DNA from 3 places in the Paenibacillus sp. Y951 genome. Region 1 is predicted to be linked to each of the others. Evidence: predicted binding sites of a transcription regulator. Region 1 holds the regulator's gene; each other region holds the start of a gene.

Region 1 (10,303 bases):
CCTTTGCCAGCTGTAACGACGATAAATCCTACATAGTCCATAATGCCACTTTCAACCGATTTCAGGAAATCTGCAAGACATAAATACGGCTCAACTTGCTGACGCGGGAATGTAAACCTTTTAATTTCCTTACTATGGTCTTCAGGATCATAAATAATAATATCATTGCCAGAGCCCTGGGCAGGGAAGAAACGATACATCCCGTTCGCTTCTAAGAAGCCTTCCTCGATTCCTTGAGCAAAAATGCTGTCTACCGTTTCCTTCAGCTGAGTTGTTCTGTTATCCCCTGCTTCAAGCAGCTTATCGACCTGCCCCTTAACACCAAGATGATGTCCAAGCAGCATTTGCATATTTACATAAGGCAATACTTGATTGATCGGAATATTACGCAATATATGACGATCTGTATCTGGTGGAATAAAGACTGGTGTATCTTGAGATATATTAGATCTCACTGCTCTAGTCATTGTAGGTAATTTCTTTTCCGTCTCTACTTCATTTGCAAGCGCCTCGCGAATTTGCACAAACTCTTCTTCAACGACAGCACGTAATTCTGGCGTCGTCAATTTATTAGCAATATCGAGCCCATCCATCGCATCTTTGGCGTATATAACAAGCCCATCATATTCCGGTAATATACGTGTTCTTGTAAATTTTCGCGTTAACGCTGCACCACCAACCATAATTGGCGCATCAATTCCAGCTGCACGTAAATCCTGTGCTGTAATGATCATCTGTTGAGCAGATTTCACTAATAAACCTGATAGACCAATAGCATCTGCCTTTTCTTCACGATATGCTTCAATAATGCGATCTGGTGGTACTTTAATACCTAGATTAATAATTTTGTAGCCATTATTAGATAGAATAATTTCAACTAAGTTTTTGCCGATATCATGCACATCACCTTTAACGGTAGCAAGAATGATTTTCCCCTTAATTGCAGATTCGGTTTTCTCCATAAATTGCTCAAGATGCGTCACGGAAGCCTTCATCACTTCCGCACTTTGCAATACTTCAGCAACAATAAGCTCATTGTTATTGAATAGTCTGCCGACTTCAGCCATACCAGCCATAAGTGGACCATTAATAATATCAAGTGGCAAATATTTCTCGCGAGCTAATTCAAGGTCAACAATTAGACCTTCCTTCGTGCCCTCAACGATATAAGATGAAAGACGCTCCTCTAATGATAAATTAGAAAGCTTTTCAACCTTTTCGACCTTCTTATGACGGAATGCAGCTACAAACGCCGCTAACGTCTCATCATTCGTGTTATATATTAATTGTTCTGCTAATTCACGCTCTTCCGCAGAGATTGAAGCATAGCGCTCTAGCTTTTCCGTATTAACAATCGCATAATCAAGTCCTGATTTCGTTGCATGATACAAGTAAACAGAGTTCAACACTTCACGACCAGCATCAGGCAATCCGAATGAGATGTTACTTAATCCAAGAATCGTCTTCGTACGTGGATATTTCTCCTTGATCATCCGAATACCTTCAAGTGTCTCGACAGCTGAACCAATATATTGCGGATCACCAGAACCAACTGGGAACATATTCGGGTCAAATATAATATCTTCTTCGTTCAAACCGTATTTATTCACAAGCAAATCATAAGCACGATCCGCAACTTCTAGCTTCGCTTCACGCGTTATAGCCTGTCCGCGTTCATCAATAAGAATCATAACAACCGCCGCGCCATAACGATGAATTAATGGTACGATCGCCTCGAATTTAATCTCACCATCTTCAAGGTTAATGGAGTTAATAATCGCTTTACCTTGAGAGTATTTCAGACCTAGTTCAATAATATGATCATATGTGGAATCAATCATAATTGGCGCTTTAATCTTCTTCATTACTTGCGGTAGGAAGTTATGAACGGCATACTCCTCATCAATATCCGTGTCCTGCAAGTTGATATCAATGACATGAGCACCATTCTTCACCTGTGCACGCGCGATTTCTGAAGCTTCGTCAAATTTTTCTTCTTTGATAAGTCGTTTAAATTTGCGAGAACCAGAAATGTTTGTACGCTCACCAATCATAATTGGGCGATTATCCGCTTCAATAAATACAGTATCGATCCCTGAGACAGCGTCAGAATGATCACCGGTTTGTGGACGAGGCTCATATTTGGCAAGAACTTTTACCAGTTCTTCGATATGTGCTGGCGTACTACCACAGCAACCACCTGCAATATTCAACCACCCTTGCTTCGCAAAATCTTCGATTTTATGAGCTAGTGATTGCGGTGTCTCATGATATAGACCATTTTCATCAGGCAATCCAGCGTTCGGATAACATGATACTGCAGTGCGAGCAATATCGCTTAAAGAACGAATATGATCACGCATGAATTCTGGACCTGTCGCACAGTTTAAGCCAATAGATATCGGTTTCAAATGCTCTAAAGAAATATAGAAGGACTCTATACTTTGTCCAGCTAACGTTGTTCCCATCGGCTCGATCGTTCCCGAGATCATTAGCGGCAATGTAATCCCTGTTGTTTCGAATGCTTGTCTAATACCTACACTAGCTGCCTTAACGTTAAGTGTATCCTGCGAAGTTTCAAGTAAAATAACATCTACGCCGCCTTCAATTAACGCAACAGTTTGCACATAGTAACTATCTATTAATGCATCAAACGTAACCCCTCCCGTTACAGAAAGAGTTTTCGTTGTTGGACCTAGCGCGCCTGCAACAAAACGCGGTTTTTCTGGCGTACTATATTTGATAGCAGCATCCTTTGCTAGCTTTGCTGCTGCTAAATTAATTTCTCTTGCCTTATCTTGTATATCATAATCGGCTAGTACAACGCTTGTAGCGCCAAATGTATTCGTCTCAATAATATCAGCACCAGCGGCTAAATATTGCTCATGAATAGACTGAATGACATCCGGTCTCGTTAATACAAGCATCTCATTACAGCCATCTAATTCAGCGCCACCGAAGTCATCCTCAGTCAAATCAACCTGCTGAATCATCGTTCCCATTGCACCGTCTAATATAAGAATTCTCTTTTGAAGTTCTTCTTGAAGTTTGCTAATTAACAATTATATACACCCTTCCCAAAATCACTAACACAAATTTTATCAGAAATTCACCAAAGTTGAAAGGTAAATAATCGACAAGTACATCAATATCATTTATAATTATACGTATAAGAATTTAATTCCTATTGGAAAAGGTGGAATAATACATGGCTGAGATAAGAATTCGAAATACAGACGAACGTATTCAAGGAGAAGAAAACGTAGGCGCGTTCCTTGAACAACAAGGCGTAATCTATGAACATTGGGATGTTTCCAAGCTACGTGTTGGTCTACAAGAGAAGTTTGATCTTACTGATGAAGAGAAGCAAGAAATTCTTGCTACATTCGATGATGAAATCCGTGAAATTGCTGCTCGTCGTGGCTATCTAACTTGGGATGTTATTACATTATCAGAAGGTACTCCGAATCTTGAAGACTTACTCAAAAAATTCGAGAACGTTCATACACATACTGAAGATGAAGTTCGTGCAATAACTTCTGGTAAAGGAATCTTTATTATTAAAGGTACTGACGATGTAGGATATTTCGATGTTGAACTTGAAGCTGGGGACTTGATTTCTGTTCCTGAGAACATCCCTCACTTCTTCACATTAATGGATAACAAAAAAATAGTAGCTATTCGCTTATTTATAGAAACAGAAGGCTGGATTGCTCATCCGCATGAAGATCCTGCGTTCCAAAAATAATAATAACAAAAAAAAGCATCTGACCTACACATTTGTGTACATCAGATGCTTTTTCTATTAAGTAATTAAGCTAATACTTCGAATAAGTCATTCAAGCTAGTAATCGTATGTGTAGGAATAATATCATCATTGCGGTCTATACCGTGGCGATTAATCCAGACAGAAGTCATTCCAACTGTATTAGCGCCAAGAATATCCGTAGTTAATTTGTCTCCAACCATGATACAATCTTCTGCTTCTAGTTCTAAACGGCTTAGGGCATGTTGGAATATCGAAGCTCTAGGCTTGCCTTCCCCAAATTCACCAGAAATAATAATATGATCGAAATAAGGAATAAGCTGCGGAACACCTGCCAGCTTTTCACGTTGTAAATCAGGCGAACCATTCGTTAGAAGTAATAATTTATATTGATCCTTCAATTGATCTAATACTGCAAATGTTTCTTCATAGACGATAGGACGACTTCTGCGCTCTGCTGGGAACATTTCGCCTAATTTCTCACCTAGCTCTGCATTATCAATACCAAGTGCTGCTAGACCCTTCGTCCAAGCATCCGTACGATAGGAAGGTACAAATTGTTGAAGTTGACGGAATTCCTGTTGTTCTCCTTCAGCAAAACGAGCCCAAAGTCCTTCAAACGGATTAATACCGATCATTTTTGTGAACGGGAAAGCGTCAAAAGCTTCATAGATCGCTCTAGCTTCTTGGCGAACTGATTGTTCTAGCGCCTCTGGATCAACTCCAGTTTCTGCTTGGGCAAATTCACATGTAACACGAAATGCTTCTTTCACACTGCGATCATCCCACAGTAACGTATCATCCAAATCAAAAAGTACTGCCTTCTTCACGTCGGTTTCTCCCCTTAAGTCATGTTACTATCCCTATTCAAATCTATTCATACAATTTTTCATTACATAATTAATAATCACTAGCTCTACTCTGTAAATGTAATGTCATGTTTCTCAGCAAATTTCTTTAATGCTGCCGACATATCTTGCAATGGGAAGCGATTAAACAGCTTAGAGTATGTCCAACTACTACCATGGTTGGGAACGATAATGACATATCCACTTTGGATTTTAATTTCTTTAATAGCAGCAGCAAATAACTGCTTGTCCCCCATCATTCTGCGAGATTGAACATAGTCTTTTCCTATTGTTAGGTATGGTTTGCGGAAATAGAACAATGCTGCAAGTAAGAAGTAACTCACAATCGTTATCCAATACATCGTATTGAATTTAAATGTAGGATCCATCAGCATTAAAAAGTTGTACATACCAATAAATAGAACAAGTACTGCAGGTAAAATGTAATTTCGACCAGTAAAACGAGTTTCTTGTTTCTTCTCAACATTCATAACTAAATTTCCAGCACCTGATTTCTTGCGTGCTTTATTAACAGTAGCCATATTTTTCTTAACTTTTCTCTCCCAAGAACGCGACAATATAAATCCCCCTCTTAACTATTTGCATGAATATTTAGTTTAATACTGTTTTATTGTCACCTTGGTCATCATCATCAACTATCTCAATATTATCAAGTTGTTGTCTCATATTAGATCTAAAGTTGAGAAGATATTTTTTACGTAATTCTTCACGTTCCTTTGTCTCATCAGCTGTTAAACCTTCTGACTTATTTTTACGTGATAGCTCATTAATACGAGCAATCAATTTCTCCATATCCATTTCTTCCACTCCCTTCTAGCTAGCAATCCCATAATGTTGACATGAATTTCAAGGAGATGCAACTTCACATATTTCTTGATTTTAGAACAATAATTTCATTATAACAAAAAAGTCTATAAAGTTGCATCTTCTATCGATGAACTTTACAGACTAATATTCAAAATCATTATAATGAAGGTAATATTAATTGCTGACCAGGAGTAATAATCGTATTTTCTAACTGATTACGATCTTTAATAAGATATACAATATAGCTAATATCTGAAGTATTACTATAATGATGCTTCGCAATTTCCCAAAGTGTATCGCCAGCACCTACAGCGACAATCGTTTCACCATCCATCAGTGAATCACCATTTGTAGTCGAAGCTGTAGCACTGAACAAAAACAAACTCATTACAATAAGTGCAGTTAACGTAAGTATAAAAAACCCTTTACTGATCATCGATACCTTTGGTAGAGAAAACCGAACAGACTGCTTATGTACTTGAGTGTCTCTCTTACTGTTACTGGAACTTATATAACTGCGATATGCATATGGATTATACGTTGACATGAAAATCATCCCCCAAACGTTTGTTCTGTTTTTAGAATACACGAACAGACGTTCCGTGTCAATGGATTCCAATAAAAATACGAACATATATTCTTGAGAACTTATGTTTGTGCGAACTCGAGTTCTATGTTATAATTTGCCTAATAAAATGTGGAGATGATCTTGATGAAACAAATATCAAAGCGACAGCTATCTATATTAGATTTTATTAAGCAAGAAGTTAAAGACAAAGGTTATCCACCATCTGTTCGCGAAATTGCGGAAGCAGTTGGATTATTATCAAGTTCTACGGTTCATGGTCATTTGGATCGCCTAGAGAAAAAAGGATTTATTCGTCGTGATCCAACTAAGCCTCGTGCGATTGAAATTTTGGATCAAGATACAGTTGAAGAAGATAGTAATATCATTCCTTTTCCAGTTAAGCATATTCCTGTTATAGGTAAAGTTACTGCTGGTATACCGATTACCGCTACAGAGAACATTGAGGATTATTTCCCGCTATCTACTAATTTTGTTAGAGATAATAATGTGTTTATTCTAAATGTTGTCGGTGAAAGCATGATCGAAGCCGGAATACATAATGGAGATATGGTTATTGTTAGACAACAACAAACAGCTAACAATGGTGATATCGTTGTTGCTATGACTGAAGATGATGAAGCAACCGTCAAAACATTCTACCGCGAAAAAGATCATATTAGATTGCAACCAGAAAATTCTTCTATGGAGCCAATCCGATTGCAAAAAGTAACTATACTTGGTAAAGTAATCGGATTATTCCGTGATATGCATTGATTATCTAATTCTCATTATATGCATACTTTAATAGACCATCAGTTACTATGTAACTGATGGTCTATTTTTATTGAATTAAAAAATGAAAAATTTTAGCCTTTGCTTACGATGTAACTTTTCATTACAGCATGCCCTATCTAGAAGACTACGAAAAGTTTTAGCTTACGCTTTCGATGTAACTTTTCATCACAGCATGCCCTAACTAGAAGACTATGAAAAGTTTTAGGAGTGAGTATTTTGAAAAAATGGTTTATGTTATGTTCCCTTTTGCTTCTGTTATTGTTAACTGCTTGCGGAACTGATATAACAGCTCCATCCGTTGTTGATCAATCAGTGATTGATCAATCTAAGCATGAAGATGCAAGTAGTTCTCCTGAAGATGAGAACATGTCTCCAGTTGTCGAACTTGAGTACAATGTAGCTACTCCATCGCCAAGCGTCACACCAGTAACTACCACGCAAACGGAACCCGATGATTATGATTATATTCTTGAATTCCCTAGCGATAGCTATCCTGAAACCGCACTCCATATTTATAGCGCAATAGAAAATGGTCATTCAGATGTGTGTACTATCGACCGCGAAGGAGCAGATGGAAATCGTAAAAATTCTTTGGCAGGTATTGACACTATGAAAGGCTATGATCGCGATGAGTGGCCAATGGCAATGTGTGCAGAAGGTGGAGAAGGCGCTAGCGTAGCGTATATTAATCCAAGTGATAATCGAGGGGCTGGCAGTTGGGTCGGCCATCAATTATCTGCTTACGACAACGGTGAGAAAGTATTATTTATTGTAACAAAACCGAAAAATATATTTGGCAAAAATCCTACGGATACAGAAAGTAGTGCGACATCTATACCATCGAATATTGTATATAAAAACTGTACAGAAGTTCGTGAGGCAGGTGCTGCTCCAATTATGAAGGGTGATCCTGGTTACTCTGAGAAATTAGATCGTGATGGTGATGGAATAGCTTGTGAGGTTTAGTAGTAATTATTGAAATTTTCCAATAATTTATAACCTATAATTTGATTTCTAAGAGGGTCTTACATCATTGCGATGTAAGGCTCTTTTTTTTCTATAATTCGCAAACTTTTTTCCTCCCTCATACGTTTAGTATATAAGAGAACAACACACTGAATATTTAACCCATTCCTAACAATTTAAAGCATACTTCTCTGTGTTTTTACGAAAGGCGTGAAGTCATGTACATCCCTGATCAATCAACGACTACAAGAATGGTTACAATCAAGCAGAAGAAAAAAAGAAAACGACGACGACTTTTCGCACTAATATTATTCATTGCAATGATCATTCCCTTTTTCAGTATCCAATCGAAAGCTGTCCAACATTTTATTTTACCATTATTCTCACAATCTTCAGCGTTAACAGAATCTATTCATTCAGAGCAAACGTCAGACATTACATCGAATAAACAGCCAGAATCTAACGATACAGAACCACCTTCTGTACAAGAACCAGATAATTATGACGAAGTGAATGATGAGATTACGAATGAGATTACGAATGACCTAGCAACATCACCAACACCTACAATATCGCCTGAATCTACACCTGAAAACATAGAATTACCAGCGAGTACAGAGATACCTGAACTAGAACATAACAGTACAGAGCAAGAAACAACAAAAGTACCTACCGCTACTGAACCAGCACCAACAGAGCCTCCAACGGTTACTGAACCCGAATCTACCGAACAACCGATTCAACCATCTGATCCAGATGTTGCAACTAAAAAATATGTCGCACTAACGTTTGATGATGGTCCCGATACAAAGTATACTCCTGCTATTTTAGATATATTAAAACAATATAAAGTAAAAGCTACTTTCTTCGTTGTTGGAACACAAGTAGAAAAACTCGACTCCGTTCTTCAAAGAATTGTGGATGAAGGGCATTCCATAGGCAATCATTCTTATAATCATGCGGATTTGACTAAGCTTACTAGTGAAGAAATTGTTGCACAAATAGAGCGGGCTGATGAGTTAATAGAAGCTGCTATTGGTTTTAAGCCAGACTGGATTAGAGCCCCTTATGGAGCTGTTAATGATGTAGTTAGAGATGCTATGAAAAACGATAGTAGAAGTTTCGTGGGATGGAATGTAGACACTCGGGACTGGGCTGGAACATCAGTTGAAGAAATGAGGAAAATGATTAACGATAATACAAAGCCAGATAGTATCATTCTTATGCATTCATTTGGTGGTAAGCATATTAGTAATACGGTCGAACTACTCCCTTATATTATTCAAGATTTACAGGATAAAGGATTCACACTCGTTACTCTAGATGAGTTATATGGAACTAAGGCTTGAGCTTCAAGCCTTAGTTTTATTCTAATATCTAATATAGATTAAAGAACCTATCACTCTGCATTAGCACTAATTATTTGCGTATAAGGAATTTCAACATTTTCTACAACAGCTACAATATAAGACGCATCCGTTTCATAAAGCTTCGTGCCCACTGGTAGCATATTAGCTGTTCCACTTTGGTATTGCTTTGCCTTTGTTGAAGTTCTAGTTATTTCACCAATTTCCTTACCTAATGTGTATTCAAATTCAGTCTCCCCTGTTCTAGTTGCGTTAACATAAAAGCCCTCTTCATATTGGAAAAAGTCTCGATTAGGATTAGCTAACATCCCCTCAGCTGTTATTTCGTTAGAGGTACTTGTAGTAATCGTCGTGACTTGCTGATATGCACAACTAGTAAGCAGCAACAAAGAAATAATAATATACAAAGCATGCTTAAGCCGAAAATAAACAAACACTTTCATGAATAACCCACCTTAACATTAATTTACTATATTTTACATTAACACCTTTGAACATACAATGCTAAATTAACTTATGATTTGTACTTGCTTGATTTCCATTAAAATTTTCTTTTTATATTAATAGGCGAATGTCATGTGCATTATAGTTTCTAGACCATAGACTATTGTGAGTCAGATATTAAGGAGGCTAACAATGGAAAGTAATGGTTATGAAGAAATTTGTTGGAGTTGTATGAATAAATATGTCGGTATTCAAACTACAGACGGTAATTCATATGACGGATTTATTGCTCATGTCGATCAAGATTATGTCACACTTGCAATTCCTACAAATGAAATGGCAGATAGAATGACTGGTTTCCAAGAATACGAATCTACCTATAGACAATTTGGTTTTCATCCTGGCTTTTTTCCTAGACGCAGATTTTTCCAGCGTCGAGTTCCACTTTCAACGATCGGAGCTTTATTTTTACTCCCGTTTTTCTTTTAATCAGTCGAGAGGGGAATATCAAATCATTCCCCCTCTTATACTTAATCAATTAACTTCAAATGGTTATATCCGTCTAGAGCAAATTCAATTAACTTTCATATAATAGTTTTATCTGAATATGGAGGTGACTCCTATGGGTGTTGCTAGAAGAACTAAAGTTTTAAGAATTAGTCCTGGTCAAAGAGTACTTGTAATCGCTAAAAAACATCGTCGTCATCATTCCTAAGTAAAC
Region 2 (10,303 bases), on a different contig from region 1:
AATGGCAGTGCTTATGTTGCGTGATGTGGATTTCAAGTGGACTACTGTATATATTGGTTCTGCTTTTACTGTTTCAATAATACTAAGTCCATTTGATTACCATAGATTCAGAAAAAAATACCGTGAACATGTGAAATTTCATCAAGGCGATAGATTCTCAAGGAAGGAGGTCTAACTAATGAAAATTAAAAAAATAGTATTTATTATGGCACCAGTTGCTGTCGTAATTTTTCTTTGGTTATCTGGTTTGATTGGTTTATGGACTGGAGGGATGGCTTATATTGCGAATAACACCAAAGAATTTACTGATAGAAACGGTCATGTTGTACAAGGGGAATATACCATAGCAATAGACTTGTCAAATTTAGAGAGTAATATCGGAAAAGAGTTGTACAATGACGGTACCTATAGAATATATGTATCCTGGGTTGATAATACAGGAAATAGAAATACTGGCGGATATAGAATTGGTTTTAGATCCAGTGGACGTTATTCTTTAACAGGTGCTTCATTAATTTCGGGGGGTCATCATGCTACCGTGAACGGAAATTCATTTACAACAAATATGATCGCTAAAATGACAGCACAATATAACAGCAAAAAATACACCAGCTCTGTATATAGTGTGAGTGGGTTAAACTATAATGACGGAGATGATTTTTCTTTCTATATTTTCCCTTCTAAATCTTATGAAAAACAAGAAATCTCATTAAACGAAACAGGAATAGTACATTTAACCGTTACAGAACTTTTTAAAAATATCTGGAGCAAAAAATAAGGGGCTTAATACGCTAACAGGCAGTTTATCGCAACAAAAAAAGTAGATATTGCGTATAGAACTATAAATTAAGTACGAGGAGGAAATATGATGAAAAGAATTTTGAACACTTTGATTTTTATCATTCTCACATCTGCTTTTACAGGATGTACAGTATCCGAACCTAATCTCAATCAAAATGTAATCAGTACCATTGAGAATATACCAGAAGAGACACCAAAAGAGACAAATGAGGAAAATACGGAACAAACAACTGAAGATAACGACACTAATGATTATTCATTAATTATTAATAATTCAATTATCACTCTCAAAGACTGGGATAACAAAGTTGATTTGCAAAAAATATTAGGCGAACCAACTTCGCAGAATATTGAAGAACTGGGTAATGAGGCAGATACGCTCAAAGGGTCATTTATTAAAACATTGAAATATGATGGACTTCAAATAGAACTTATTTCCCCTAAAGAAAATGGTAAGGATTTTTGGATAATTGAAATGGTGGTTATCAAAAAGGACTACAAAACATCTAAGGGAATTCAAATAGGAGATAAGATTGAAGAAGTTAAGAATTCTTATCCTGATATAGAGATAGCTCTTGACGGGAGAACGGACCCGAATAATTGTGCATATGTATTAAATAATGAGCAAGTTGAGTACCTGCAATTTGAAGTAAAAGAAGGTCTTGTTAGTGAGATAAAGATTTTTTACTTAATTCCCTAACGGAAAACGATATAAATAAGCGGTAGCCTTGTTAGGCAAATGGAGAACGATAGTTGAATAATAAATACGAACCAAAAAATGAGTAGTTCTAAGCTTTTATCACATATTGACGGATGAATCGCTTGACGTGTTTAATGATCACACCTCTGTTTTTACTCGATTGTATGAAAAGCGTGAAGCCTACAACAATTTAATTGATCTGATTCCGCAGTCTATAGTTATTCCTGGAAAAACAGATATCAAAGAAGCAAGGCTGTGGTTGCAGCAGCATGATCCACAGTTTTTATATCTGAAGGATAATATCGAATATACACCATGATATTCCTTTGAAATAACTTTTAAATGAATAGACTTCCACACTATAAATATAGGAGTTGACCAAATGGAGACAATATTAACAGAAGAAATGATCTTGGATGACCTAATAAAAACATTTCGTCGTTTATTCGGTTTAAATGTAATTGAAACTACTTCAATAAAACGAGGTTGGTTAAACTTAAAATGGAAAGTTACCACTGATGCAGGGGAATTTCTACTTAAACAATACAACAAACAAAGATATAAACTATTTAACCCAGAGGAACTATTGTATGCAATTTCTCAACAGATTCGATTGTATGACCAAGGTCTAGCGTGCCCCAAAGTATTATCACAGAATGAAAGAATTTTGCTTGAATCTGATAATGGAGAACTCTTCATGGTGATGGAATTTTGTCAGGGGAAAATAGTTCCACCAGGTAAAACCAATGTCCATCAAATATACGATTTAGGTCGAGCAACAGGAAAAATGCATCGATTGTTAAATGACGGGACACTGGGCATTAAAAATAGTCCGCAATTTATTCCTCCAAGCCGTGAGGAGCATTTAGCACATTGGAACTCAGTTTGGGAAAAGACTAATGGAGTTGGTAAACCTCAGTTGCTTGCTGTTATAGAAACTCAATTTAAAGCTACTGAAGAAATGGATATAGAAGTACTCGAATTACTTCAAACAGGATGGGCGCATCGTGACCTCTGGGTAGATAATCTTATATTTAATGATAACGGATTAACTGCAATTCTAGATTTTGATCGACTAAAGTATGACTATCCGCAACTTGATGTAGCTCGTGCTGTTATGTCATGTGCCTTAGATGATCATTTAGATGTCTCCCTAGCTTCGGCGTTTATGGAAGGGTATAGTGAAGAACGCAATGTGGTAGAGGGCTATTTAACATATTCATTACAGTTGTTGTGGTATATGGAAAGCACATGGTGGATTAATGCTAACATGGATCAGCATAGTGTACCGCCTGCTCGCTTCGCAAAGGAAATGATTTGGCTTGCTGATAGTCAAAAAAACATTTCGGCTTTGTTAGGAAATATTTAGACAATGCAAAACAATAAAGATGGAATGAATGCCACAATTAAATATATATAGAAAGGGAGGAACAAGAAATGTTTCCTATATTAGAGACAGAACGATTGGTACTAAGAGAAATTTCAAAGGATGATGCGGAGGGCATATTCGCTTGTTTTTCTAATGAAACTGTAACTCGCTATTATGGGCAAGATACATTAGATCATATCGAACAAGCAGAAGCTTTTGTTGATTTTTTTGCAAATAGCTATAAGGATAAAAGAGGAATACGTTGGGGAATTGAAATAAAAGGAACTCAGGGAATAATTGGGACTGTAGGATTTAATGCTTGGTCTCCCAAACATAGACGAGCAGAAATAGGCTATGAAATACATCCTCAGCACTGGAGAAAGGGCTATATCTTCGAAGCCGTATGTAAAGTGATTCAATATGGATTTGATGAATTCGGTCTGACTCGCATAGGGGCAGTCGTTTTCGTAGATAACGAAGCCTCCAATAAATTGCTAGTCAAAGCTGGATTTCAAAAAGAGGGCATTTTGAGAGATTATATGTATCAAAATGGAATAGCACACGATACATACGTATATTCGATTCTTAAAGATAGAGAATAATGAAAAAAAGCTAGCGCAGTGGGAGAATGCCCAAACTGTGCTAGCGCTTAAGATATAAAATATTAATAGCGTGAAATAAATGGTGGGATTTGCTGTAATGATTGAACGGATAGAAATTGACCTTTAGGCTCGATATTAACATCTATAATATTGTAGCACCATTCATCGGGAACAACGACATGAATAGCGTGGATGCCAGCAGATAATGCAGGAACAATATCATTGCGAATAGAGTTGCCAATCATCCAAGTTCGCTCACGATCGAATGAATTAGCAGTTAGCAATTCATCCAATGCAGCAATATTTTTCTTCTGACGAATATATATACGATCATCAAAGTAACGATCAAGTGACATATCTTGTATTTTGCGCAATTGAATCTTCTGCTCTCCACCTGTATAGAGAGAAAGCTGATGTCCTTGCTGCGTTAATTGTTTCAATGTGTCCTCCATATGAGGATAGGCTTCTGTCTCATGACCGTAAACGTCCAGTCCAAGCTTCCAAAGTGTATCAATCTCAATAGGGGAAGAAGCACGACCGTGTAATTGGCAATAATAATGATACGTATCGATAAAAGATTGCGGGAAATGTACGCTTTTGAAGCCACTCTCCGCAATAAGTAGAGTATCAAGTGTAGCCTGCTTAGCTTTTACCTCATCAACGGTTAATATAGAATGATTGAACCAACTTACAACTTGCTGGGCAAATTGTTCTATAGATTGAAAGAAATAACGGTTACAATAGATTAATGTATCATCAAGATCAAATAAAATTTGTTGCGACATAGTGTGAAAACTCCTTATCTACATGGATGCTACTATGTTCAATCTAACCTATCGAAGTGATACAGTCAATGAATAGGAGCTGCGTTACGAGAAATGACACTATTGTGCGTGACGTTGTTTGCACTCTAGTAATTTGTTCTTAATATAGGAAATGCGGCGCTGTACATAGAAGTCTTTACTTTCTCGACGTAATTCTGAAGGCTTAACTTGCTCACCCGTATCGTTATTTTCAATTGTTAGTCTACCATCATCAAAAAAGGTGAACGTAAGATCTCGCTGAGGTGGGAATTTCTCTACGAAACGAAAATGTTGACGATTGGAATGCATGTTAATCAAGCCTCCTAATAACGAATTATTAGAACATGTGTTCTGATAATAGTATACCAAACATTTGTTCGTATGGAAAGAGTTGTTTTTTTGACGTAAACTAGTAGTTAGAAGCGTTTGCATAAATGGGAAGGATGCGAAAAATGTTAAGAATACAAAAATTATCTAAATCAATTCCAGGCGGCCCAAAGCTGTTGAAAAACATTACTTTCGATGCTTATGAGGGTGACTTTATAGCGATTAAAGGTGCAAGCGGAAGTGGAAAATCTACATTATTGAAATGTCTCGCTCTTCAACAAAACTGGACATCTGGCAAATATATATTTAATGGGAACAATATATTTGAAGGTGGAATTCGGGCAAAGTTAAAGTTGAAGCAAGAAGTTGCGTACTTAGAGGAAAAGCCTTTCTTATTTCCAGATAAGACGGCGTTAAAAAATGTAATTATCGGTGCAATAGGCCAAACTCCGGCATGGAGAAGATGGACAGGCTTGATGCGGAATGATGATTATATGGGCGCAATGGATATGATTGAAAAGCGTGGTTTGCTTGATAAGGCTAAGATGAAAGCAAAGCATCTCAGCGGTGGAGAACAACAGCGTATTGCGATTGCAAGAGCGTTAGTGCATGGTGCAAAAGTTATTGTTGCCGATGAACCCGTTGCAGGTCTAGATCCACATGCAGCCGAATTAGTATTAGCTGAATTAAAAGCGCTATGTAAAGAACAAGGTATTATCGTTATTGCTGTCCTTCATCAAGGAGACTGGGCAGAACGATTCGCTGATCGCGTGATTGGTCTTAATGGTGGGGAGTTGGTTGTTGACGTGTACGGACGCAGACTAACAGAAAGAGAAAAAAACCTTATATAGGTAGTTCAAAAAGCGGACTTTGATAACGATGATGATGCTGACGTAGGTTACTCGACATCGAATATGAAGCGAACTTGGAAAGTACGGTTCGCGTGTACGTAATCATGTACACTTGCGCTTCCGTCTTTCTCAAGTATCGCTCCATCTTCTCGGTTCTGAAAGCCCGCTTTTTGAACCTTCATTTGAATTGGTAGTTCAAAAAGCGGACCTTCATTTTAAGCTTCGGGCGTTGGCCGCTTGTGTACTCGTACCGTACACGTTGCTGGGTTTTGTGCTCAGGCCCCCCTATTACAACTCAAGCATTCATCAATAGGAAATACATCAAGTAGCTGGTGTAGCTTTTATTGAGGGATGCTTTTTTACTGTATGATCATTACTAATGAGGTCTATTAACTACACCTTCATACGAAAAGCTCATTTATTGACATGGTGATGAAGAAAACACATATACATAGTTATAGTGGAGGTGTAGTAATGATTCAGCTTGGCAGTATGATCGCTTTATTCGCGATCGGCATTGTTATTATTTGTGGGATATGTATGTACGTGCAGAAAAGTATTAAAGCACAAAGCTACATTAGCTCGTCGTTGTATGGAGAAACGATTCAACTTCTGCAGGATAAGCATGATTTGCATCGCTTTGGTATTGGTCAGTTTTTGAAACGACAATATGGTGAACTTAGTTCATTCAGTCTATCGTTCAACACATTAGGAGTGCTAGCGACATCGTTGTTGTTGTTCGCACCGCTAGTGAAGAATGGAGGACTAGAGCTTGTCTTGATCTTATTCCCTATTATAGGTGTTGTGTTTGTACTACTATCAGCAATGCTAGCTCAGCTAATATCGTCACAGCCTACCGCTGGTGGATTATATCATGTTGTATTTCGCCATTCAGGATCAATGCTAGCAAGTGTCATTGGTAATCTTAAACTAATTGCACAAGTGAGTCTTATTATATGGTATAGCTACGGCTGCACTTATTTTATAGCTATATTGCTAGCGCCGCATACGTCATTTTTTCAGCAACAGTTTGGATTTTATAGTACTGCTATTGTGATCGTATTATTACAAGTTATGATCAATAGTTTGAAAAGCTCGTACATAAGATCGCTCCAAGTCGTCGGATTATTATTACAAATAGTAGGCATTGTAGCATTGATTAGCTGTGTCACGATGACGATGTTTGCGAATGGTTATTCAGCTATCTACATATTCATTTCGCAGCATAATGCATCATCGTTGTATTTGAATGCAGGATCAGCTACCTTTGCTCAAATTGGTTTGCTTATTGCTTTAATGAGTAAATGGTTTGTTGGAACAGAGGAGGCTTCAAGTGGAGCTGAAGAAACGCTAGAACCAAGAATTCGTACACCATGGTCGATATTTCTTGCTAGCAGCTACACTTATATTATTGGATTTATCCTATTACTTGTTCTGTCTAATCTCGTGATGAACTATAGTGTGAACGGGAATATCGCTAACATCGAATTATGGTTAACTTATCTTGTAGCTGAATCGAACGCTTGGGGAGATATTTTAATCATCATTGCTATACTGGCTTGTTGGCAAAACAGTCAAAGCAGCTTAACCCATGCTTCCAGAACGATGCTTGCGATGGCGAGAGATCGTATGCTGCCATTCTCTAATAAACTAGGTATGGTTTCATTCAATCGGCAAATTCCCCATATCGCAGTAACAGTAGTAGGGATCATTGCGATCATTATATTAATTTTTCTCGGTATTCTACAAGTGAATGCGATACTTGAAACGATGGCTCTGGTCGTTGTTGTCTGTTATGGCAGTCTATATGTACTTACGCTCTACTTCACTAGAGATGTAAAGCTAGATTCACTTTGGACAATTGGTGACTGGTCAAATTCGGTGCGCTGGATATTAATATTTGCTCTACTAATTATCGTTGCAGCAGCAAGCTATTATGTGAACTATTATGTATTGCTTAGTATTGGATGTATACTCATTGTCGGGATGATCTACACCTACGCTTCAGTAGGTTTCGCAAAGCTAATGAATAACAATAGCCAATTTACAAGAGATACTTTTGAGCTTGAGGGAAAGCTACCATTGCAGTGATGGGAAATGTTGCGGAAATGATGGTAATTTCCATAGGTATTTCCCGGGGAAGCGCATAAAGTTACATTTTCTTTCAATATTTCGACGTTAAAATGATAGCTTAACAGCAGGAAATGATGTCGAAAGAATACGGATTTTCGTCCAATTTTGCCAATAAAGTCAGTTAGGCGTTATAATGGTGATTAGAAGTTATGAAAAGTTTTAGATTACGCTTTCGAAGTTACTTTTCATCGTAGGAAGTATCACGAGAAGCTATGAAAAGTTGTAGGAGGGCTTTATGGAGCAACAGGAACAATCTTCACCTAGCCTTGAGACACAATTGTTAAATGAAGCTTTGACGTATTATAGCTTTCTTGAACAGCCGACCATCTTAGTCGGACACAGTGGTATGAATAATACAACGCGTATTGTTCGAGATGGCAATAAGCAATATAACTTACGAATTTATAATAATCATCAGGATAAAAGTAAGCTGCAATTCGAGCATGAAATACTAGAGCAATTACAATCCGAACCAGAATTACACATCATGTCGCCGATTCCAGTGTTGAATCGAATTGGCAGTACGATCACGGAATTATCTAACGGGAAATTAGCTGCGATGTTTCACTATATTGAAGGTGTCAGACCTTCGATTGACCGTGTAGAGCATATCGCTTGGCTTGCTACAGCTGCTGCAAAGCTAAGTAAAGGGCTGGCAGTATTGCAAGTGGAAACCAAGCCAGCATATACTCCGTATTATCAATTGGCAACGAATTACGAACCACTTCATGATGAGCGCATCGATTCTTTGTGCGCAACAACGGTGACTTTAACGGAAGTGAAACCGCATCTGCTACGAATTAAGGAAGAGAGAGCTGCGTTAGAGGCTATGCAAGATGATTTTGCTTCGTTACCTCAGCAATGGATTCATGGTGATATTAACTGTAGTAATGCATTAAGCTTAGATGATCAAGTTGTCGCCATATTAGATTTTGAATTTGTGACAGAAGATGCTAGAGTAATGGAACTAGCTGTATTGCTAGCGGAACTTATTAAGCCTGCCGCAACCAATTTGACGTATAAGCTACAGCTTGTGAAGGATGCTTTTTGCCGAGAATTGCCTCTGCAGGATGATGAATTGAGGCTGCTTGAGCATCTCGTGAAACTTAGATTAGTAGATGTTGCGATGCATTTCATAGGGCGCTATGAAGAAGGGTTAGATGATGAATCTACCGTTGGCGCAATAATTATTAATACAGATTTTGCAATTACATATATTAGATCGTTTCACGTATAAAATAGGTATGAAGGTGAGGCGAATGGGATGAGTTTGGCAGAAAGCTTAGGATATAGTAAGGAAGATCGTTTGTTAATTATTAATGGTGATGATTATGGCTTGAATTATTCGGTAAATGCGGCAGTACAGCAACTGCTTGTGAACGGCTCAATTAGTTCTACAACATTAATGATGCCATGCGCTTGGGCTCGAGAAGCTGCACTATGGAGTGCGGCTCACCCTCAATATGATGTAGGGGTTCATTTCACATTTACAAGTGAATGGGATAACTACAAGTGGGGTCCAGTGACAAGGCATAGTGATGTATCGTCGCTCGTTACTAATGAAGGGTATTTTCATAATAATTGCAAACATTTCGAACAAAGTGCTTCACCAAGTCAAGTGAGCTTAGAATTAAGTAGTCAAGTCGAGATGGCCATTAATTTGGGTGTAAAACCAACTCATGCAGATAGCCATATGGGTAGCTTATATGGGTTAGAGACAGGTAGACACTTCTTGCTTGAAACATTTGATGTATGCGCTTACTACGGACTGCCATTCAGACTCCCTCGATATGTGAATCCACTACAGCAGCATGTTGTCAGTCAGCAGTATATCGAATCGATCAATATGCTTGCTAGTGTAGCGGATCAGAAGGGTGTTATTATATTAGACTATTTGGTTGGCTTGCCGTTTGAACTAGGGCAAGATGAAACTACGGATAGTTTTACTGATTCGCTAAAGGAGTTCGTGACGCAGCTTGAGCCTGGTGTTACTGAACTAATTATTCATCCTAGTAAACCATCGTTAGAGCTTGATATGTTCCATCTTGAGCCGCAGAAGCGCGTCATAGAATGGGAAGCGATGCAGCAAGCAGACTGGCAGCAGCATTTGCAGGAGCACCAAATTAAGCTCATTTACTGGCATCAATTACAGGAGCTGCAGCGTAGTTCAACGTTGCGCAGTTATCCATTCTGATTCTGAATATGTTGTTCGTTATCAAAGTCCGTTTTTTGAACTACCTATTTCAATGAAAGTTCAAAAAGCGGATATTCAGAACCGAGCAGGTGAAGCGCTACTTGAGCAAGGCGGAAGCGCAAATGTACGTTATTGGTACATGCGAACCGTACTTGCCAAGTTCGCTTCAGATGCGACGTCGACTACGCTACGTCAGCATATTCATCGTTATCAAAGTCCGTTTTTTGAAGTACCTATACTAGGGAGGCCGTCGTATTGAACGCAGATGTTATATACCAACTCAACGAAGCTGTGAAACAAAATGTAGGGAAAGTAATTGTAGGAAAAGAGGATGTTATTGAATTACTCGTTATCGCTCTAGTGACATCAGGTCATGTATTGCTAGAGGATGTACCTGGCACAGGTAAGACGATGCTTGCGAAGTCATTAGCAAGCTCATTATCGTTAGCGTTTAAGCGAATTCAATTTACCCCCGATCTATTGCCATCTGATCTTAGTGGCATTCATTTCTTCAATCAGAAGG
Region 3 (10,303 bases), on a different contig from region 1:
TTTGGCAAAATCTTGACCAATAACATATGAATCAAGTGTCGAACGAATTTCCATTGGTTTCGGAATATTCTTCAGATCCACTTCTTCTTCTTGTCCAAGCTCTTCCTCTACGATTTCAGAGCAAAGATCGATACATTCATCACATATATAAACGCTAGGGCCTGCAACTAGCTTGCGTACCTGCTCTTGCGATTTACCACAGAAAGAACATTTCAATTGAGCTTTCTCATCATTGAACTTAAACATGCATTCACCCCTTCATTCCAATATTAAACTATAGGTGAAGTAATCACCTTATCTATCAACCCATATTCCAAAGCTTCTTGAGCACTCATGAAGTTATCGCGATCTGTATCACGATCAATCTTCTCATATGTTTGACCAGTACGGTCTACATAGATTTGATTGAGCTTTTGCTTTGTTCTAAGTATCCAATCCGCATGAATCTTAATATCTGTAGCTTGACCACTAATACCACCAAGCGGCTGATGAATCATTACTTCCGCATTAGGAAGCGCAAAACGTTTGCCTTTTGCACCTGCTGTAAGTAGTAGAGAGCCCATACTTGCAGCCATACCCATACAGATTGTGCTCACCTCTGGCTTGATATATTGCATAGTGTCAAATATACCCATACCTGCTGTCACTGAACCACCAGGTGAATTGATATAGAGATGGATATCCTTTTCAGGATCATCCGCAGCTAGGAATAACAATTGAGCAATTACTGCATTCGCAACATCATCATCAATCGCACTACCAAGAAAAATAATACGATCTTTAAGCAAGCGAGAATAAATATCGTAAGATCTTTCCCCACGATTCGTCTGTTCTACAACGATTGGAACTAAGTTCATGCGATCAACCTTCTTTCATCTTATACTTAATGTGAACACTTTTATTGTATCACGTTGGAGAAGTGATGTCATTTTTCCAATCAATTCTGTCACTACTTTTAATCTTATTACTCATATGTATACGGTCATTCAAAAGCTATATGTATATTATGTAAGCAGAAACTTCATTAGCAAGTCCATCGTTCAAAAATAAGGCACGTATACTTACGTGCCTTATTTCTTATGTTATGTTCTGCTTTATATGTTGTACAAATTAAACAGCTACACTATTGCTAACTAGGAATTTAATTGCTTTACGAAGCAATAGATCCTCAGTCAAGTTTTCTATGTTGCCATTTTTCGTGAAGATTTCACGAATTTCTTCAGCTGGACGGTTGTAAGCTGTAGAAAGGCTAGCTAGTTCCTCGTTAATATCCTCTTCAGATACTTCAATAGATTCAGCTTTAGCAATTGCTTCTAATACAAGATTGTTAAGAACGCGTTTTTCTGCGTCACCCTTCATTTGGTCACGAAGCACTTGCTCGTTTTGACCAGAGAATTGGTAGTACAGATCTAGAGTCATACCTTGAGAGCTTAGACGGTTTTCGAAATCTTGTAGCATATAGTTTTGCTCAGTTTCTACCATTGCTGCAGGAATTTCTACAGTAGCTGCTTCAGCAACTTTAGCGATAACTTCTGCTTCTTGAGCTTGAGCTGCTTCTTTTACTTTGTTTTCTTGTAGCTTGCTTGCAAGATCTTTTTTGTACTCTTCTAGAGTATCAAATTCACTTACGTCTTTTGCAAACTCATCATCAAGAGCCGGAAGCGTTTTGCGTTTAAGCTCATGCAACTTAACTTTGAAAATTGCTGCTTTACCAGCTAGACTTTCTTCTTGGTAACCTTCTGGGAATGTTACTTCAACATCTTTGAAATCACCAAGTTGCATACCGACTACTTGTTCTTCGAATCCAGGAATGAATGAACCTGAACCTAGTTCAAGAGAATGACGTTCAGCTTTACCACCTTCAAATGCAACGCCATCTACATAACCATCAAAATCGATTACAGTAACGTCACCATTCTCAGCAGCACCTTCTTCAACAACATTAAGCTCAGCATGACGTTGTTGTAGACGCTCTAATTCAGCAGCGATTTCTTCTTCTGTAACTTCAGCAGTAACTTTAGCAACTTCTACGCCATTGTAAGCACCTAGAGTTACTTCTGGTTTAACTGTAACTTTTGCAGTAAAGATGAATACTTGTCCTTTTGCAAATTGCGTTACATCGATTTCTGGACGATCAACTGGTTGAATGCCAGTTTCTTCAATAGCTGCAGAATATGCGCCCGGAAGAATGATATCAATTGCATCCTGATACAAGCTTTCAATTCCGAATTTTGATTCGAAGATTGAACGAGGTACTTTACCTTTACGGAATCCAGGTACATTTACTTGTGCTGCAACTTTCTTGAAAGCTTGATCTAATGATTCTGATACTTTCTCAGCATCCACTTCTACGTTGATTGATACTGTATTTGATTCTATTTTTTCCCAAGTTGCTTTCATTTTATGCTTTCCCCTCCAAAATGCTCATGCATTGTATGTTTTCACGTCTAATAAACCACTCTATTATATACAAGTTAATCATTATTTTCAAGGTAATAATTAATCGATATCTTGCAAGTATAGAGCTACCTCACGAATTACTCGACTAGCTTGCTCATATCGGAAGCGATATTCATTCGTAATTCCATATGTTTCACGGATATCGTCATCCACGGCATACCCATAAACAATGAGTTGCATCGTATGATGTAATCCAGCAGCAAAGCAATCTTCAATGTACTCTTCTTCATTCAACATCCATCCATAACTACGCGTACCATATATGCATTGTAAACATTCTAACCATAGCTCAGTAACTAATATTGGCATTGTTACATCCACTTGTTCGAGTGCTAACATCGCTTTGTCTAATATAGCATTGACAGAATTCGGAAATTCATTCATTGATAATGGAGTTTCTTCAATGAGAAGATGTACTGTTTCATCCATGCGATTCAGTTGTACGGTACCAGAGCAACCTCTTTTTTTCAAGCATTGTAATGCTTTAAATTGTACCGCAGAGGTTAGTGTAGCCTCTTGGAGCCAATTAATCAACTGTTCATTTAATTCAGGAGCGTCCAAATACGTTGCACGCTCCAGTGTGAGCATCTGCTGATCCATCGGTATTGACGACTTTAGAGTTTCCATAAGTTTAGCAGCAGCTTCTGTAGAATTAGTAGAACCATAATCACTTAACGCAGCTCTTCTAAATTGTTCCTCTAAGTCTTCATGCTCAAGTCCATCTGCCTCATCGACAGACGGAAATGATTCTTCTAGCCAATTAAGAAGATTTCCCCACTCGATAGCATGCTGACGTTCATCACCTTGACAGCTCAATAAAAACTTCAATAAATCTTTGGCTTCTTCAAACTGCTCACCTTCCAGCAGCTTAGTCAATTGAATTTGATGTTGGTCAAGCATCGCTGGAAATAAAAATATATTTTCAGAAAAGTTCTGTTCTTTATTACTATTATCGGAAATATTAACACCACCTAATGATTAGCTGAGAAACGACTTTTATTTTTCTTCCGTCAAATTATACCATGAACACTGACCTGGCAACTGTGTTTTCTTTAGTAATAAGCAGGATTTTATCACTTTTTGGAGAATGATTGTAGTATGTAGTCGAAAAAAATGCATAAGATAGGGGAACGCATTGTGATCACTGAACATACACCTGAACGTTTACTGCATATTATTTTCAGCTATGTGGCGAAAATCCCAGTATCTCACAATCTACAAGATCTGCTTATGCTAATGGCTAATATGGGAAAAGAAATGATTCTTGCTGACCGCTGCTCCGTTTGGCTCATTGATCATGACAACAATGAGCTTTATACAACCGTAGCTCACGGCGTCAATGAAATTAGGATTATGGCTGGGTCAGGTATTGTCGGCTCGGCAGTCGCACAAGGCATTCCTATCGTTATTGAAGATGCTTATCTTGATCCGCGTCACAACATAGAAAATGATTTGCGTACTGGCTATCGCACAACATCAATGATTACAGTTCCCTTTCGCAACAGTGACAATATCATTATCGGCGCCTATCAAGCGATTAATAAAATGACGGAAGCCGCTGTTTTTTCCGATCAAGACTTAGAGTATTTGACGCTTGCAGCTTCTTATGCCGGTAAGTCGTTAGAAACGTTTCTATTACATCAGGAAATTGTCGATACACAACGCTCGCTAATTTCCGTCATGGGAGAAATTAGCGAGCTGCGTTCACGCGAAACCGCTAATCACGTTAAGCGTGTTGCCGCATATTCCTATATTTTAGCGCTTGGCTGCGGACTGAGTCAAGCTGAGGCAGAGTTGCTTCGTGACGTATCGCCTATGCACGATATTGGCAAAATCGCTATTCCAGATAATATCTTGAACAAGCCTGATCAGCTCACAGTAGATGAATATACGATTATGAAAACCCACACTTTAATCGGTCAGCAGCTACTCGGATCATCACAGCGCAAGCTGCTTCATACCGCCGCTATTATCTCAGAGCAGCATCATGAAAAATGGAATGGGACAGGTTATCCTCACGGCCTAACAGGAGAAGAAATTCACATCTTCGGAAGAATTACAGCAGTCGCTGATGTGTTTGATGCATTAAGTACTGCACGAGTGTACAAGCCTGCTTGGGATATCGATAGAATAATAGCATTATTCCGTGAAGAACGCGGTAAGCATTTCGATCCAGCGATCGTTGATATATTTTTCGACAAGCTGCCCGAGTTACTTAACATTAAAGAGAGCTTAGCTGATTGATGCATTGCTAATAATGCATGGCTTGCACTGCGCCTTACTAAAGAAATAATATTGGAGCACACAAATACGCCTAAACCGTTGCTACTGCTAAGGTTTAGGCGTTTCTTCTATCAAATTTACACCCACTTAATAATCAATTATCTATTTTTCAATTTCTCTATATCTGTTTTTACTTTCAACTGCTCACGATTCAGAATATCGATGCCGAATTCATGAGTATTAAGAGTAGATGTTGTTTTCTTATCGGATTCCTTGACTAATTCTAGCGTTTCAAGTATTGCACGACGAATCAATGGAATATCGGAAGTATCAGCTTTGACATGACTAACTTCCACTTTGATATGACTAACTTCGGTTTTGATCTGACTAACTTCAGTTTTGATCTGACTAACTTCGGTTTTGATCTGACTAACTTCACTACGAATTTCTTTTTGTTCAGTCTCAACTCGTTCTAGTCGATTGTTTATTTGTTGCAACGTATCTAACATTTCGCTCAATAATTGTTCACTCATTGTTCATTCCCCCTCAATTAATGATCTCGATATTTCTTTCGCATAAATTTCGTCTATATCATGTAGTTTGTAGTAAGTATCTGATTGAGATTTGCTAGGTGATAGATTATCGGTGCATCCGAATAATTAATCAGTATTTTATGCAATAAGTTCAAATATATTGTACTACATTATTCAATCAAACTAAACTAAGTTCAAGAAACTCAAACAAATATCGGTTAGAAGGTGATAAAAATTGAAAGCATAGCATATTCTCGCCAAGATGGCATTATAACAAAAAACGCCTAAACCGTTGCTACTGCTAAGGTTTAGGCGTTTCTTCTATATGGTAATCGTTAAATGGAATAGTAATGGCGTCCCAGGAGGGATTCGAACCCCCGACAACTCGCTTAGAAGGCGAGTGCTCTATCCGACTGAGCTACTGAGACGCGGCACAAGAAATAATATATCACAACGCCGCGCACGACGCAAGACTTTTTTTATTTCTCTCTTAAACTCGCTACCAAGCGGTCAGCGAGCTCATCTATATTGTTTCAAACTAATTGGCATTATTTATCTCCATAATGTCCATGAAGGGTACTTTCGTTAGCTTGCCGTCTCCTTCAATGTGAACAAGTCTTGTTCGTGAATCTAATTTGACTACTTTCCCTGTAACAGATTCATCCCAATTCCAAACCTCTAGCTGCAGCTCTACTTCTTCTTGATAGGCTTCGACTAGGCGCTCGCCCATATCTTCCAAAATCATTTCATCCCTAGTAGGTCGTTTCGTCCCCTTATACTTTGCCATACTATCCCCTCCATATTACTCTTTCCCCGTTCTCAGTTTGATTCCAAGCTCCTCTGTATATTTGGTCATCCTAATGCTTATCGCAGAACGCATTGCTTCTCTCACAATGCCAAACCTTTCTTCATATCCTCTACAATAATATCGAAAATAAAGGATACCATCATTCGTCTCTTCACTAACTACTTCTATGTTTTGATTTTTCAATTCTCTCTTTAGCACATAGTAATCGTCGGAAACGCGGAACATGATGGTCTCTAAGCATCTCATAACCACTCCCTTTAAAGCAATATGTGAGAGTGCCATATCGTCCATACACTTTTTTATCATCGTAATCATATGTGGCAGTATAATATAGTCTCGAATCTTCGTCAGCTCTTCTGGCGTAGGTCTGCCCGTTAATTTATTATTGTCCCGTTGATCATACTGTTCCTTGTGCTCGGTTAGAAGCATTTTCGATTTCCACCGCTCATTACCATCCAATTTACTCATTTAAAATGCCCTCCGATCTGTCCTGCTCTTTCACGAGCCACCCCTACGTCTAATAAAGACGATGCACGCATAATCGCAGTTTCTCCGAAACGATCTTTGATATGATCTGCAGCCTTCTCCAGCTCATATACTTTAGCACGATCATTGAATAGGTCGAGTTGCTGCGCATCGTCTCCCGTTAACTGCGTAAGCGATATCGCAATATGGCTCACTGCCAAGCCTCTCCAATGATCATTAAATAATCGCGATACAACTGTGATAAGCTCATGCGTAATGGATGTGAAATGACGTAACGTCATTTGACGATTAAATGTATATCTCCGGTTACCATCTGTCTCGCCTACAGCAAGGGTTACGACTCTTCCTTGGTATCCAAGTCTCCGCGCTCGACTACATACTTCAATACAGAGTTCGAGTAATACAACCTCGATATCCTCCTTTTGGTCGTACAATGAAGCTTTGAGCGTCTTGCCATGACCAATTGACTTAGGTTTTCCATATATTGATGAAACGACTGGACTAGGATCTATCCCTCTAGCCGTTTGCCAGTAATATTCAGCTTGAATGTCGCTTTGCTTGCCCATAATTTTAGACATCATCCGCTTGAATTCAGGTAATTCCATTGTTGCAATGTCACCAATTGTATGAATCCCACGCCCTACAAATCGCTTAGTCATACGTGAGGCTACCATAAACATTTTATCGATTGGCAAAGACCATAGCTGCTGCTCAATATTGCTTTGATCCAAACGAAATATCCCTTCGCTCATCTGTTTAGCAAAATTATCTGTTGCCATCTTAGCTAAAATTTTCGTAGGACCAATTCCTACCCTAGACCATACTCCGGTTGATAACATAACTTTATGCTGTATTTGTCGCGCAATCTCTTCGGCAGACCCATACATCCCCATAGACCCGGTAACATCTAAAAATTGCTCATCAATAGAATACGGTTCCACTAGATCAGTGAAAGTCTCAAATATTCTCGTAATTAACAATGAAATTGTAATATAACGTTGCATACGTGGTTTCATGATTACAAGCTCAGGACATAAAGCTAGCGCCTCACTCGCCCTCATAGTCGTCGATACACCACATGCTTTAGCAATCGGACATGCCGCTAATATTATGCCTGATCGGCGTTCTGGATTGCCTACAGCAATTGGCTTCGTCAAGTATTCCGGGTGGGCAGATTTTTCAATGCTCGCATAAAATGATTGGCCATCTACAAGGAGTATAGAGCGCTCATGAGTTGACATCCCTAACACCATCCTCCATTTACGAACACTTGTTCTTATTTTATTATACACCAAACAAACGTTATATATGCAACTTTTAAAAAATTCCAATTTCGTTATCTTTACTGCGAATCATTAATAATGACAGACATAGGACGAAATCCCTTTACATATAGTCTTAAATGATTGAACTTACAAAGGAGATGTTGTCATTGGCCGATCAGTTTGTCGTTCGTTCCTTGGAAGAAATAAGGTTTTGGTCACGGATCATGAAGGAACATTCGCTCTTTCTTAGATTAGGTTTCAGATGTGACGATACTCAATTGATTAATGAAGCGAACCAATTTTACTCCACGTTTGAGGCTATCGAAAATAAAGCTAATGCTCTTACGTTCGGAACAGATCCTAATGTAATTAGAAAATTCAATGAAGATGTCCATACTGCCGTTTCTTATATTTGGGCCTTCAAAAGAAAAGTACTTGGTCTAATCGTTACATGTCAGTTACCTGGTGCCAATAACTTCCCGCTACTCGTTGATCATGTTAGTAGGGAAGCTAATTATTTCCGAAACCGCTTATCAGAATTAAATGCAGGACGATTAGAGCCTTTACCTGATGCGATCATCGATGAAAATGTGTTCTTCCTCAAAATCATGGCCGATCATGCCAAATTCATTAGTCACTTACTCGATCCTTCTGAGCGTCAGCTCGTAGAACAAGCTAATAACTTCAGTCAGGAATTTGACCAATTACTATTTCAAGCACAGGATTTAAGCTCGATGCGTCCGCAAGCGCAAACAGTGCCGCTGCTTGATCAATTCCTTGATCAAAATAGAGTGTCCGTTACATCGCTTCGTGACTTCAAAAAGACTGCTAAAGACTTAATTGAAGCCTGCCGCATTAAAAGCATTATTCATCCACTACTAGCAGATCATGTGTTTCGCGAAGCAGAACATTTCCTCGTTATTATTGATACGTTTGAAACTAGCTTGAACAGTAATCTTGCTTAGTTTTCGCATTTTTGATTGGATATAAATAAAACCCAAGAATGCTGTTAAACCAACATTCTCGGGTTTTAAGTTTGGTTGGATTTTTATTTGGATTGGACATTCTGGACAACCCCAACATTGCTCCGTGCCTCTACCATGCGCATGACACCATCCGTAATTTGCTGCTCATCCAGATGAGCAAAACCTAGACAAAACGCTTGTTCACTATCCCCTAGATAAGACCCTCTTACATCTGCTACCTGCACATTCAATTGTTCACAACGTCTTAGAAACGGCTCAAACTCCACTTCCATCCCTTTCCATCTTGTGTAAATATGTAAGCCTGCATCGATTGGATAAAGCTCTAAAACATCTTGCATCTGCTCCATTAGAAGTTTTAATAATAGCTCCGCTTTTTTACGATATATCCGCTTCATCCGTCTAATATGTCGATCATATAACCCCGTATTCATAAAGTCCGCAAGTGCACGTTGTTCAATAATGGAACTAGGATGTCTTTCGTACACCTTCTTAGCAATCGTGAACCAATTTTTCAATGCATCTGGTAATACAGCATAGCCAAGTCTAATATTTTGCATCATAGTTTTTGAAAATGTACCGATATAGATGACTCTTCCATTCCGATCTAAAGACTTTAACGGTTCATTCGCTCTTCCATAATGGCGAAATTCACTGTCATAATCGTCCTCAATAATGTATGCATTATTTTCCTCAGCCCACTGCAAAAGCTGTTGTCTTCTTTCCATACTAAGAACAACACCTTTCGGAAATTGACGGCTGGGTGTAACAATTAATAGTTTGTATGAGCAAGCTTTACTAGTAGCAAATACAATCCCTTCATCATCTACAGGAAAAGCATGAACCTTCCCTCCAACAGAGTGCACAGCATTGCGTAACCCAACGTAATGAGGGTTTTCCATTGCTACAGCATCACCTTCATTAATTAACAATTGGATGATTAAAGCGATCGCTTGCTGAGAACCATTAACAATAACAACATTGTCAGCATTAACTTTTATCCCTCTAAATGTATGTAAATGCTGCGCGATACTTTCTCGCAGCGGCGCATGTCCCTCTGAAGAATAGGCATCGACACTCTCCTTCTTATATTGTTCTCGCACTTGCTCAAACATTAGTCGATTCCATTCATGAACTGGAAAATGTCTTACGTCTACTTGTCCTAAAGTGAAGGATATAGGATTAGCACTTCCACGTTGAACTTGCGAAACTTCTCCTCGATGAAGTTCAATTTCTACTAAACGTTTGCCCCAATCTGACAATTCAGCATCATTTACAGGCAACTTAAGTGAACTATCGTTAACATCAAGTTGATGATAGATAACGAATGTCCCGCTTCCCATTACACTTCGAACAAACCCTTGCGAATGCAATCGCTCATAAACTACATTAACGGTGCCACGAGATAATCCGTATGTCGAAGCCAATTGTCTACTCGAAGGAAGCTTCGTCCCCGCTGAAATAGTGCCTCTCAATATCCCTGCTTTCAACGCATGAAATAAAGCATCACTTTTGTGACCATACTGCTCAAAATATTTATAATAA

Evidence for each region. Region 1 encodes LexA, which represses DNA repair genes until DNA is damaged. Its sites were predicted from a motif close to CGAACATATGTTCG; they were not measured.
Region 2: the regulator LexA is predicted to act here: its motif matches at 4,642-4,655, upstream of AC1TPB_RS17490 (phosphonate ABC transporter ATP-binding protein).
Region 3: the regulator LexA is predicted to act here: its motif matches at 7,774-7,787, upstream of AC1TPB_RS09120 (DNA polymerase IV).

Annotation. Positions count from the first base shown of each region.
Region 1 covers NZ_JBXCIY010000029.1:10,742-21,044, forward strand. The annotation lists gene metH (methionine synthase) at 1-3,002, opposite strand, end outside; gene AC1TPB_RS23440 (1,2-dihydroxy-3-keto-5-methylthiopentene dioxygenase) at 3,209-3,748, shown strand; gene AC1TPB_RS23445 (HAD family hydrolase) at 3,814-4,596, opposite strand; gene AC1TPB_RS23450 (hypothetical protein) at 4,683-5,192, opposite strand; gene AC1TPB_RS23455 (DUF896 domain-containing protein) at 5,227-5,433, opposite strand; gene AC1TPB_RS23460 (LysM peptidoglycan-binding domain-containing protein) at 5,600-5,989, opposite strand; gene lexA (transcriptional repressor LexA) at 6,155-6,784, shown strand; gene AC1TPB_RS23470 (excalibur calcium-binding domain-containing protein) at 7,022-7,771, shown strand; gene AC1TPB_RS23475 (polysaccharide deacetylase family protein) at 7,990-9,120, shown strand; gene AC1TPB_RS23480 (hypothetical protein) at 9,171-9,581, opposite strand; gene AC1TPB_RS23485 (phosphatidylinositol kinase) at 9,775-10,071, shown strand.
Region 2 covers NZ_JBXCIY010000013.1:18,781-29,083, forward strand. The annotation lists gene AC1TPB_RS17450 (hypothetical protein) at 1-175, shown strand, start outside; gene AC1TPB_RS17455 (hypothetical protein) at 179-778, shown strand; gene AC1TPB_RS17460 (hypothetical protein) at 866-1,501, shown strand; gene AC1TPB_RS17465 (hypothetical protein) at 1,629-1,820, shown strand; gene AC1TPB_RS17470 (phosphotransferase) at 1,884-2,870, shown strand; gene AC1TPB_RS17475 (GNAT family N-acetyltransferase) at 2,939-3,472, shown strand; gene AC1TPB_RS17480 (HAD family hydrolase) at 3,535-4,257, opposite strand; gene AC1TPB_RS17485 (hypothetical protein) at 4,357-4,584, opposite strand; gene AC1TPB_RS17490 (phosphonate ABC transporter ATP-binding protein) at 4,728-5,453, shown strand; gene AC1TPB_RS17495 (hypothetical protein) at 5,501-5,635, opposite strand; gene AC1TPB_RS17500 (APC family permease) at 5,928-7,544, shown strand; gene AC1TPB_RS17505 (phosphotransferase enzyme family protein) at 7,822-8,823, shown strand; gene AC1TPB_RS17510 (polysaccharide deacetylase family protein) at 8,851-9,780, shown strand; gene AC1TPB_RS17515 (hypothetical protein) at 9,833-10,039, shown strand; gene AC1TPB_RS17520 (AAA family ATPase) at 10,036-10,303, shown strand, end outside.
Region 3 covers NZ_JBXCIY010000005.1:128,085-138,387, forward strand. The annotation lists gene clpX (ATP-dependent protease ATP-binding subunit ClpX) at 1-246, opposite strand, end outside; gene clpP (ATP-dependent Clp endopeptidase proteolytic subunit ClpP) at 270-857, opposite strand; gene tig (trigger factor) at 1,111-2,400, opposite strand; gene AC1TPB_RS09090 (hypothetical protein) at 2,500-3,360, opposite strand; gene AC1TPB_RS09095 (HD domain-containing phosphohydrolase) at 3,598-4,704, shown strand; gene AC1TPB_RS09100 (hypothetical protein) at 4,842-5,216, opposite strand; tRNA gene AC1TPB_RS09105 (tRNA-Arg) at 5,568-5,644, opposite strand; gene AC1TPB_RS09110 (YolD-like family protein) at 5,755-6,003, opposite strand; gene AC1TPB_RS09115 (YhjD family protein) at 6,019-6,492, opposite strand; gene AC1TPB_RS09120 (DNA polymerase IV) at 6,489-7,751, opposite strand; gene AC1TPB_RS09125 (DUF2935 domain-containing protein) at 7,943-8,740, shown strand; gene pdxR (MocR-like pyridoxine biosynthesis transcription factor PdxR) at 8,824-10,303, opposite strand, start outside.